One region of the Metabacillus sp. KJ11-3 genome, then DNA from elsewhere that is predicted to be linked to it. Evidence: riboswitches for the same ligand, from Rfam matches in the RefSeq annotation. Region 1 holds a riboswitch; the other holds the start of a gene.
What was found. A riboswitch is a leader RNA that binds a small molecule or an ion and turns the genes downstream of it on or off. The one in region 1 is predicted to bind glycine.
Positions count from the first base shown of each region.

Region 1 (6,132 bases):
AGTTTCATTGAAAATGGCCTCCTCTTTACTCAGCACGTGTTTTTATTCATTATAACGATCTGTCCATATAAGGACTTCCATAAGTAAAGGTAGCATATGCTTGCCACCCCTTCTACTACATATTTTCCTAAAGCAAAAAAACTTCCCAAACCTACTTAATTGGGAAGTTTCCTTTTTTCATTATGCCGATTGAGAAGAACTATTGTAGACACTGGTATCCAAATCTTTTGTTGCCTTACTCGTAATAACACCAGCTGTCATACTTCCGCTAACATTTAGTGCTGTACGTCCCATATCAATAAGCGGTTCAACAGATATGAGAAGACCAGCTAAACCAACTGGTAAATTCAATGCTGAAAGGACAAGCAAAGCAGCAAATGTAGCCCCGCCTCCTACTCCAGCAACACCAAAGGAGCTTATTGCTACAACAGCAACTAGTGTTAACAGGAATGAAGGTGTTAATGGATCTATTCCTACCGTAGGAGCGATCATAACGGCTAACATGGCCGGGTAAATACCGGCACAACCATTTTGCCCAATTGATAACCCAAAGGATCCCGCAAAATTGGCTACACCTTCAGGTACTCCCATGTCCTTCGTTTGTGCTTTGATATTTAAAGGTAATGCTCCGGCACTTGTTCTTGAAGTGAATGCAAATGCAAGTACTGGAAAAGCCTTCTTCACATAAGTCACCGGATTTAAACCAGCTATTGCTAAAATAAGTAAATGAATAATAAACATAACAATTAAGGCAGCATAGGATGCCAAAACAAATTTACCCAGCTTCCAAATTGCTTGATAATCACTTGTTGCTGTTACTTTTGTCATTAATGCCAACACACCATAAGGAGTCAGTCTTAAAATCAAGGTAACAACACGCATAATCAATTTATAAAAAGTCTCTACAATATCTGCAAATTTTTCAGCATATACCGGTTCCTTACGTCTAATTCCTAAAAATGCAATACCAAGAATAGCAGCAAAAATAACGACAGATATTGTTGATGTTGGATTTGCTCCTGTTAGATCCAAGAATGGATTAGTAGGAATTAACGAAACAATTTGTTGAGGTATCGTCATATCTTGAACAGAAACAACTTGTTCTTCTAATTGAGCTGCTCTGCCTAGTTCTGCTTCTCCCTGATCAATTTGTACAGCTTCCAAATTGAACAATAATGCTGAAGCAATTCCTACAGCAGCAGCAATAGCTGTTGTACCAACTAGTGTTCCCAGGATCCATCCGCTAACTTTTCCAAGATTGTTTTCCATCTTTAATTTTGTAAAAGCAGAAAGAATAGATATGAAAACTAAAGGCATAACAATCATTTTTAGGAAGCTTACATACCCGCTTCCAACTATATTGAACCAATCAATCGATGTTGAAACAGCTTCCGATTCTATTCCATAGGCAAACTGTAACCCCAATCCAAACAGGACACCTAATCCCAGGCCTTGTAAATACTCTTTTTGAAAAAGAGAGATGCTTTTTCTGCATAGTATATAAACCAAAAATAAGTAATAACATGATAATAATATTAAGAATGACGAATATATACATTTCTTCACTTCCTTTTTTAATATAACAATAGAGATATTATCACCATAATTCCTATATGTAAAGTAGGAAATGCTGAGATTGGCACATAATAAAGAATTTATTCGAGTTATCCTTACTTCATTACCCGATTACCTTTCTAAATACTCTTCTAAAAGTATAAATTAAAAAAGTCTCTTTGGATTATGAATTCCTAAGAGACTTGAATTTGCAGGAGGAACTGCACTTTATTTTTTAAACAATAGGGTAAGTGCAATAAGAAAAGTAACGGCTATGTTTAATAGTGCAGCATGGATTCCCTTCATTTTTCAGACAGTTATGCATACCAGAAATAACAGGATAGGAATTGCTGCCATTAATGCTGAAAGTCCAAGATTATTAAAAGGATTGAAAGTATCCATTAACATAATGTTTCCCCCAATGGGTCAAAGATGTGAATCAAATTATATGGCTGCATTTTGTATCTCTTTTACGGTTTGGACAGATTTAGTAAGCTTCTCTTTTTCATCCTGAGTCAGTGATAGTTCAACAATCTTTTTAACGCCGTATCTTGTAATCACAGACGGAATTCCAATAAAAACATCATGATGTCCATATTCCCCTTCTACTAGTGCTCCAACAGGTAGGACAACATGTTCATTTCTTAAGATGGCTTTCGTTATTCTTATTAGCCCCATTGCTATGCCATAATATGTGGCACCTTTTGCTTTAATAATTTCATAGGCAGCATCACGCACCTCGACTGCGATCGCTTCCTTCCTCTCCTCAGATAACCTTTTTGCAACCTGTGTTCCAGCAATATTTACACTGCTCCAAACCGGGAATTGAGAGTCACCATGCTCTCCAATAATATATCCATGAACACTTAATGGTGCTGTATCAAATTCTTTTCCTACTAAATAACGAAATCTCGCAGAATCTAAAATAGTTCCAGAACCTATCACTCTTTCTTTAGGAAGACCAGAGAATTTCCAAGTTGCATAAGCTAGAATATCGACTGGGTTTGTTGCAACTAAGAAGATACCATTAAACCCGGAATCCATAATGCTTTCAACAATAGATTTAAAAATTTTTACGTTTTTATTCACAAGTTCTAATCTTGTTTCTCCAGGCTTTTGCGCGGCACCTGCACAGATAACCACGAGGGCGGCATCCTTACAATCCTTATATGAACCGTATCTTATGTTCATAGGAGTAGGTGCATAGGCAATACCATGGTTTAAATCCATAATATCCCCTTTTGCCTTTTCTCCATCCAGATCAACAATGACCAAATCATCACATAAGCCCTGATTTAATAATGCATAAGCATAACTTGAACCAACAGCACCACTACCTACTAATACAATCTTATTCCCTAATGTTATATTCATTTGATTTTCCTCCAGAAGCTGCGTTGTAAATTTGTGAAATATTTCACATAATTTAATAAAAAAATTTTCTTAGTGATTATTATAGATTCATTAATTGAGTTGCTTACCATTTGTGAATAATTTCACAAATGGTTCCAAAAATATATTTGTAAATAATATATTGTGAAGTATTTCACATGTAGAATATATCATGATATTTCAATTTGTTCAAGACCTTTTTGTAACAAAAAACTTAAAGTGAGATTCACTTTAAAAGAGAATCTCACTTCTACATATGTTACCTTAACTTGCCTTTTTTCTTCTATATGAATACATTGCAAATATTAAAATAAACCATAATGGTGTCAGTAATAATGCCAAGCGTGTTTCATTAGCAAATAACATAATAATAAGAATCATAGCAAATAACGCTAGAACTACATAATTAACAAATGGCGTAAACGGTGCTTTAAACGTTGACTCAGCATGTAATTGTGGAAATGTTTTTTTATACTTTAAATGACAAACAATAATGACACCCCAAACCCAAATAAAACAAATAGCACTTACCGTTGATACGAGTCCAAAGGCTTGTGCAGGGATAAGTTTGCTCAAGAGTGCTCCTACCGATACGACAAGTGTAGATATGAACAATGCGTTACCAGGGACATGATTTTTATTTAGTTTTGCTAAGTTGGCAGGAGCCTGATTACTCCTGCTTAAATTATATAGAATCCGGCTTGTCGAAAACATTCCACTATTGCAGGCAGAAGCAGCAGACGTTAATACAACAAAATTAATAATACCGGCAGCAATTGGAATTCCAATTAAGCTAAATGTTTTTACGAAGGGACTTTCCTCAGCATTCAGTTCGGTCCATGGATTAATGCATAACAGAACAATAATGGAGCCAATGTAGAAAAATAGTATTCTTAAAGGAATCTTATTTATAGCCGATGGAATATTTTTTCTTGGATTGGCTGTTTCCGCTGCTGATACACCCACTAACTCTACACCAACAAAAGCAAATAAAACCATTTGAAAGGAAAGTAAGAAACCTGAAATGCCATTTGGAAAGATTCCACCGTGTTCCCACAGGTTTCTGATTGTAACTGCCCCTGCATCGGTCTTAAAACCTATCACAAGTAAAATAACCCCAACCCCAATTAATAAGAGGATCGTTATAACTTTTATTAAAGCAAACCAAAACTCTAATTCACCAAAAAGCTTAACCGTTAATAGATTGAACCCTAATAAAATAATCAAACAAATAATGGCAGGTACCCATTGAGGTATATCAAACCAATACTGTACATAAACACCGACAGCAATAATATCGGCCATTGCGATCATAATCCAACAAAACCAATAAGTCCATCCAGTCACGAACGCTATTCTTGGGCCAAGATAGTCTTGGGCGATGTCTGTAAATGATTGATAACCAGCTTTAGATAACAATAGCTCTCCCAGTGCCCGCATAATAAAAAACACAGCAATACCCACAGTTAAATAAGCAAAGATAATAGACGGACCTGCCAGTTGGATTGCTTTACCAGATCCTAGGAATAACCCGGTACCAATAGTTCCTCCGATGGCAATCAATTGAACATGCCGATTGGCTAAATCCCTCTTTAATTCTTGTTGTACCAATTCTACTCCTCCTTAAAATTTGCCACAATCTATTGTGTGACACAATGAGCAGCATAAACATAATCCATTAAAAAAAGAGATTGGATATCATCCAAATCTCTTGGTCATAAGAATATGAAATAGTATTTGTTGTACTAGTAAAATGATTAGTTTAACAAATAGGTATTCTATACTCTTCTGTCCTTTTGCCTGAGATTATGAATCCTTCGGCGCTGCGGAATGCCGCAGTCTCTCCAGAAGCTGCTCCTGCTATAGTTTCATCCATAGCGATCATAGCTCGATTATAGTTTTAACATAAAATTATTCTCAAATAATTTATAATTCTAGTCTTATTCACTTACCTTGTCAAGAACAAAAGCGCAAGCGCCTTGATCAGCCTCGGGCAAATAAGACGCAAATGAATAGAAGACGTTCTTTGTCTTCAATTCATTTGTGGCTAGACCCTAGAAGGGCTAGGCGCTGGAGCTGGATGTCGCGCACTTATCCACAGTTCAAAGGCATTTTATAGTTTCCTGGTCAATAAAAATAGAGGCTCAGAAAGCCTCTATTTTTCGTCTAAATGAAACAAGTTACTATAGTTGTTCACCATTTGTTTCAATTACTTTTTTATACCATTCAAAAGAATCTTTCTTATAACGCTTCATTGATCCGTTTCCTTCATTATCACGGTCAACATAGATCATGCCATAGCGTTTTTTCATTTCGCCAGTTGTGAATGAGACGATATCAATGATTCCCCATGGTGTATATCCGATTAAATCAACGCCATCGTATATGACCGCTTTTTCTAATGCTTCAATATGTGATTTTAAATATTGAATTCTTTCCGGATCATGGATAGAGCCATCCTCTTCCATTACATCGATTGCACCAAATCCATTTTCAACTATAAATAACGGAATTTGATATCTGTCATAAAAACGATTTAGTGTATATCGTAACCCAGTCGGATCGATTGCCCAGCCCCAGTCACTTGATTTAATGTATGGATTTTCAACACTATTCGGTAGTCCACCATTTACAACATCACCGGTATTATCATTATTTACATCACTTTTAACGGTCGTTGACATGTAGTAACTGAAGCCTAAATAATCAACAGTACCATTTCTTAAAATCTCATCATCGCCGGCTTCCATTTTGATTTGATATCCTTCTCTTTCAAATTCCTTCAATGCATAGCTTGGATAGTAACCGCGAACTTGAACATCAGGGAAGAAATAACGTTGTCTCATTTCTTCTTCTGCCAGCATGATATCTTCCGGATTAGAAGAGAAAGGATAAATTGGCACATGTGAAACCATTGCTCCGATTTGTAAGTCCGGGTTAATTTCTTTTCCCTTTGCTACAGCAAGTGCACTGGCAACAAGTTCATGGTGGGCTGTCTGGTACATAACTTCCTTAGCATTTTCATCTTCACCGACTAATACACCTGAGTTTGTCCATAAGAAGATTGGGTTGTTTACATCCATTTGGTTATTAATCTCGTTAAAAGTCATCCAATATTTCACTTTATCTTTATAACGGTCGAAGCAAACTTCCGCAAATTTCGCAAAATAGTCTACTACTTTACGA
Region 1 is NZ_CM147865.1:4,592,830-4,598,961, reverse strand. It holds partial or broken gene AC0L8O_RS22965 (Gfo/Idh/MocA family protein) at 1-8, opposite strand, end outside; partial or broken gene AC0L8O_RS22960 (L-cystine transporter) at 181-1,558, opposite strand; partial or broken gene AC0L8O_RS22955 (L-lactate permease) at 1,804-1,962, opposite strand; gene AC0L8O_RS22950 (L-lactate dehydrogenase) at 1,999-2,928, opposite strand; gene AC0L8O_RS22945 (amino acid permease) at 3,211-4,557, opposite strand; glycine riboswitch at 4,725-4,804, opposite strand; gene bglA (6-phospho-beta-glucosidase BglA) at 5,130-6,132, opposite strand, start outside.

Region 2 (6,132 bases), 1.7 Mb from region 1:
ATGTATTTTGTCATATAAAAGAGTTAATATATGTTCTTCAACCGTGTTTTTGGTTGCCATATTGTATATGTTAACGTCTTGTTCTTGTCCTAAACGGTGAATACGGCCAATTCGTTGTTCTAATCGCATTGGGTTCCATGGTAAATCATAATTGATAATATTATGACAAAATTGAAGGTTGATTCCTTCACCACCGGCTTCTGTTGCAATTAGTACCTGAACACGATTTTTAAAGAGTTCCTTCATCCAATCTTTTTTTCCTCTTTTAAAGCCGCCACGAAAAGGAACAGACGTAATGCCGTGCTGCTGAAGAAACCACTGTAAATAAAATTGTGTTGCACGATATTCGGTGAAAATAATGACTTTATCATCCAGTTGCTTAATCAACTCTACTACCTTTAATGCTTTCGAGTTTTGAGTAACACCGTCAATGGCCATCATAATATCTTTGATCACTTCATTAGCGAGGGCTGGTTCCTCTTCATCGGGCCGATCAAGCATTTTTTTTAACGTCATATAGACAGCTTCGCGGCTACTGCAAGGCTTCCCGCTGTAGGGTCATGATAGAGAAGGTATTTGCAGCATATTGTGAAGATGACTTTAGAGCAGTGATTGTGTCATATAGATGTTGTTCCGTTTCAGAAAATTCAATCGGTACTGTTTCAACATTACGCTTTGGCCAATCAATACCTGTGTCACCGCGTCGATTTCGGATCATAACCTTATTAATGAGCTCACGTAATTGCTCATGGTCTTCGATTGAACGCTCCTTCGCAGAAAAAACATCTGAAAAATAGGCTTCGTTCCCTAGATGACCCGGCTTTAATAAAGATACTAAGTTGAAAATTTCTTCTACTCTATTCTGAACAGGTGTTGCTGTTAATAGTAAACAATATTTCTTCTTTAAATTTTGAACAAATTCATAGTTTTTTGTTTTATTATTTTTTAGCTTGTGTGCCTCATCAATAATGACTAAATCATAGTTCTGGTTATAGACAATGTCTCGGTGTGGGCTTCTTTTAGCTGTATCAATAGACGAAACAACAACATCACATGCTTCCCACACATAGCTTTTCTTTTGTTCTACCGCAGGGATAAAAAATTTTTCATTTAATTCACGGGCCCATTGTGAAACAAGTGATGCCGGGACGAGAATGAGTACTTTTTTGACCAGTCCCCGAATCATATATTCTTTTAAAATGAGACCTGCTTCAATTGTTTTCCCTAAACCAACTTCATCAGCAAGGATCGCTTTTCCATTCATGTTTTCCACTACTCGTTGTGCTACCTCCAACTGATGAGGTAGGGGTGTAAAGTGTGGCAAGTGCTTTGGAGCTTGTAAACCTTCAAATGATGGTACTTGTGTATTTTTTTGTACTTCATAGGCAAGCTTGTACAGCTCCCAATTTGCCCACGGACCATCATTTTCTAATTTTTCTAGAAACCCATTCTGCCAGGAAGAATCGAAGTTCGTCTTTATATTCATTGTAAAGACAGTCCTTTCGTGATAATTACTTATTTAGAATGTTCACGATTTTTCTTGTAATATGTGAAAAACAATATAAAAATATAATTTAATCGATAAAAACCGAACATTTAACTTGAAAATAATTTTAATGTTAAGATAAAAAATGATTGTCGAAAGTCTGCTCACATGGTAGGATGTTAGTAAGAAAGTTCATCATTTTCATATCTTTCAGTCAGCTTAACGCTTTCATTCGCTATGAAATGCAAATGTTTAAAATGTCAAATGTCATAATTCAAGTTTTAGTAGTATAACCAACACAAAAACAAAATATGTGCGGATGAGAATAAGGGGAGAGACTATAGCTAATTATAGCGCCGAAGGAGCAAACAATTGTGAATCTCTCAGGCAAAAAGACTCTTATTTGACGCGACTCTGGAGAGTGTTTGCGTGAGTTCACGTAAACTACCAAAGGGGAAAGCCGTATGAGGTGGTAGTATGTCTTTTTTTAGTCATCATCATCCATAAGGTAAACTTTCAGGTAAAAAGGACAGAGACTTCCATATGTAAATGGGAGTTCTATGTCCTTTTTTTGATGCATTTTTTAAAAACGGAAGGAGTAGTCCACATGTCAGAACTACATCGAACACCTTTATTCGATCTTTATAAAGAGTATGGTGCCAAGACAATTGATTTTGGAGGCTGGGATTTACCTGTTCAATTTACTTCTATTAAGGATGAACATGAAGCAGTTCGAACAAAAGCAGGGTTATTTGACGTATCACATATGGGAGAGGTCGAGGTTCGAGGGGAAGATAGTTTAGCTTTTTTACAAAAGGTTGTAACAAATGATGTGTCTCTACTTAAGTCTGGAGGCGCTCAATATACAGCTATGTGCTATGAAGATGGCGGAACAGTGGACGATTTACTTATCTATAAAAGAGCGGAAAATGATTATTTACTTGTGATTAATGCTTCGAACATTGAAAAAGATCTGAAGTGGCTAGTATCCAATAAGAATGGGAATGTCTCAATTGTAAACAAATCGGAAGAATATGCTCTTCTTGCTCTGCAAGGACCAGTGGCTGAAGAGGTTCTCCAAACATTAACGGATACAGATTTATCTGAGATCAAGTTCTTTAAGTTTAAGAATGGCATAAAAATTGCTGGTGTTGATGTGCTAATTTCAAGAACAGGTTATACAGGTGAGGATGGGTTTGAGTTATATTGTGATTCAAATGATGCTGTAACGTTATGGGAAAACATCCTTGAGGCCGGTAAAAGTAAAGGGGTTATTCCATGTGGACTTGGTGCCAGAGATACATTACGTTTTGAAGCAGCGTTACCTTTGTATGGTCAAGAGCTATCAAAAGATATAACTCCTATAGAAGCGGGTATTGGATTTGCGGTGAAAACGAACAAAGAAGCAGAGTTTAACGGAAAAGCCGTTTTAACGAAACAAAAGGAAAAGGGAACAGCTCGTAAGTTAATTGGAATTGAGTTGTTGGAAAAAGGGATTCCACGCCATGGCTATGAGGTTTTTGCAGGTGGAGAATTAATAGGTGTTGTTACAACAGGAACTCAATCCCCGACTTTAAAGAAGAATATTGGTTTAGCTCTACTAAAATCTGAATTTACACAACTAGGTACAGAAATCGAAGTGCAAATTAGGAAAAAACGCTTAAAGGCTAAAGTGGTTGCTACACCTTTTTATAAAAGATCCAAATAATGACGCTAACTTATATATCCGAATGGAATCTGAGAGGAGATTTTTAGCTATGAATCATCGTTACCTACCAATGACAGAGCAAGACAAGCAGGAAATGCTTCAAGCAATTGGTGTTCAAACAGTAGATGAGCTTTTTCAGGATATTCCTGAGAGTGTTCGTTTTAAGGGAGAGTATAAGATTAAACAAGCAAAATCTGAAACAGAGCTCCTTAAAGAATTATCACAACTTGCAGCAAAAAATAATGATTTACGCAAGAATGCTTCATTCCTAGGTGCAGGAGTTTATGATCATTACATGCCAATTATTGTTGACCATGTGATATCCCGCTCGGAATTTTACACGGCATATACTCCTTATCAACCTGAGATTTCTCAAGGGGAACTACAGGCAATCTTTGAATTTCAAACGATGATTTGTGAGCTAACCGGAATGGATGTGGCGAACTCATCCATGTATGATGGTGGAACAGCGTTGGCTGAAGCAGCAATGCTAGCAGCAGGACAAACCAAAAAGAAGAAAGTCCTTATTTCGAAGGCTGTTAATCCGGAAACACGTGATGTGGTAAAGACATATGCAGCAGGCCAATATATTGAAGTGATCGAGGTTCCTGTTAAAAACGGTGTAACAGATATAGAGGCATTAAAGCAAGAAATGGATGAGGATGTAGCAGCGGTTTTAGTTCAATATCCAAACTTTTTTGGTTCAATTGAGCCATTAAAAGAGATTGAGCCGGTTGCACATACTGGTAAAAGTATGTTTATTGTTTCATCAAACCCTCTTGCTTTAGGTGCATTAACACCTCCGGGAGCGTTTGGTGCTGATATTGTTGCAGGTGATGCGCAGCCATTTGGAATTCCTACAGCATTTGGAGGACCACATTGCGGTTATTTTGCTGTAACAACGAAATTACTACGTAAAGTTCCAGGGCGACTTGTTGGTCAAACAACAGATGAAAACGGAAAACGCGGGTTTGTTTTAACACTTCAAGCACGTGAACAGCATATTCGACGAGATAAAGCGACTTCTAATATTTGCTCAAATCAAGCATTAAACGCTCTTGCTGCCTCTGTAGCTATGACAGCTTTAGGGAAAAAGGGTGTTAAGGAAATGGCGATTCAAAATATCCAAAAAGCCAACTATGCAAAAAGAGCCTGTTTAAAAGCGGGTTTAGAGATTCCGTTCGATCAACCAATCTTTAATGAGTTTGTTATAAAGCTTTCTAAACCTATTTCAGAGGTCAACAAACAGCTTTTAGAAAAGGGCATCATAGGTGGTTATGATTTAGGAAAAGTAGATCCAGTTTTTGAAAATCATATGCTGATTGCGGTGACAGAGCTGCGAACAAAAGACGAAATTGACACACTTGTGAAGGAATTGGGGGATGACAATGAGTAATCAAGATCAAGCATTAATCTTTGAATTAAGCAAAGAAGGACGTATTGGGTATAGCTTACCAGAGCTTGAAGTCGATGAATTGTCATTAGATGAACTAATTCCTGCTGATTATATTCGTACAGAAGAGGCATTGCTCCCTGAGGTGTCAGAGCTGGATATTATGAGACATTACACAGCTTTATCGAAGCGGAACCATGGAGTTGATTCCGGTTTTTACCCATTAGGTTCATGCACGATGAAATATAACCCGAAAATCAATGAAAATGTTGCGCGTATTGCAGGTCTTGCACATATCCACCCTCTACAGGACGAGTCAACAGTACAGGGAGCAATGGAGTTGCTATTTGATCTACAGGAGCATTTAAAAGAAATTACGGGAATGGACGAAGTTACTCTTCAACCTGCGGCAGGTGCTCATGGGGAGTGGACTGGTCTTATGATGATTCGTGCCTATCATGAAGCAAACAATGATACGAAAAGAACAAAGGTCATTGTTCCTGACTCAGCACATGGTACAAATCCAGCATCTGCTACAGTAGCAGGTTTTGAGACAATTACAGTTAAGTCAGACGAAAATGGATTAGTGGATTTGAAGGATTTACGCCGTGTAGTTGATGATCAAACAGCTGCTTTAATGTTAACAAATCCAAATACGTTGGGATTATTTGAAGCACATATTTTGGAAATGGCTCAAATTGTTCATGATGCCGGCGGTAAGCTTTATTATGATGGAGCTAACTTAAATGCTGTTTTAAGTAAAGCGAGACCAGGTGATATGGGATTTGACGTTGTTCACCTTAATCTTCATAAAACATTTACTGGTCCTCATGGTGGCGGTGGTCCTGGTTCTGGTCCGGTAGGTGTGAAAGCTGATTTAATCCCGTATTTACCGAAGCCTGTATTAATAAAAACAGAAGAAGGTTATCATTTTGATTACAACCGACCTAATTCGATAGGTCGTGTGAAGCCATTCTACGGGAACTTCGGGATCAATGTCCGAGCATATACGTATATCCGTACAATGGGTCCTGACGGCTTAAAGGCTGTAACAGAATATGCTGTGTTAAATGCCAACTATATGATGCGCCGTCTCGCACCATATTATGATCTCCCATTTAATCAACATTGTAAACATGAGTTTGTTTTATCAGGTAGACGTCAGAAGAAATTAGGTGTTCGCACACTTGATATTGCAAAGAGGTTACTTGACTTTGGTTATCATCCTCCAACGATTTATTTCCCGTTAAACGTTGAGGAGTGTATCATGATCGAACCAACCGAAACAGAATCAAAGGAAACGCTTGATGCATTTGTTGATGCAATGATTCAGATCGCAAAAGAAGCAGAAGAAACACCAGAAGTTGTGCAGGAAGCACCGCACACAACTGTTGTAAAGAGATTGGACGAAACAACGGCAGCAAGAAAGCCAATCTTAAAATATCAGCGATAAACGTGAAAATGACCTACTTTGTTTGTAGGTCATTTTTTGTAATGTTTTTCAAGTCATTATAATTTATGTGCATATTCATTCAGACGTTTTGA
Region 2 is NZ_CM147865.1:1,158,329-1,164,460, forward strand. It holds partial or broken gene AC0L8O_RS05995 (DEAD/DEAH box helicase) at 1-1,486, opposite strand, end outside; glycine riboswitch at 1,806-1,895, shown strand; gene gcvT (glycine cleavage system aminomethyltransferase GcvT) at 2,094-3,194, shown strand; gene gcvPA (aminomethyl-transferring glycine dehydrogenase subunit GcvPA) at 3,244-4,590, shown strand; gene gcvPB (aminomethyl-transferring glycine dehydrogenase subunit GcvPB) at 4,583-6,040, shown strand; gene AC0L8O_RS06015 (methyl-accepting chemotaxis protein) at 6,097-6,132, opposite strand, start outside.
Region 2: linked by a shared signal. The riboswitch ahead of gcvT (glycine cleavage system aminomethyltransferase GcvT) and the one ahead of AC0L8O_RS22945 (amino acid permease) in region 1 are both predicted to bind glycine.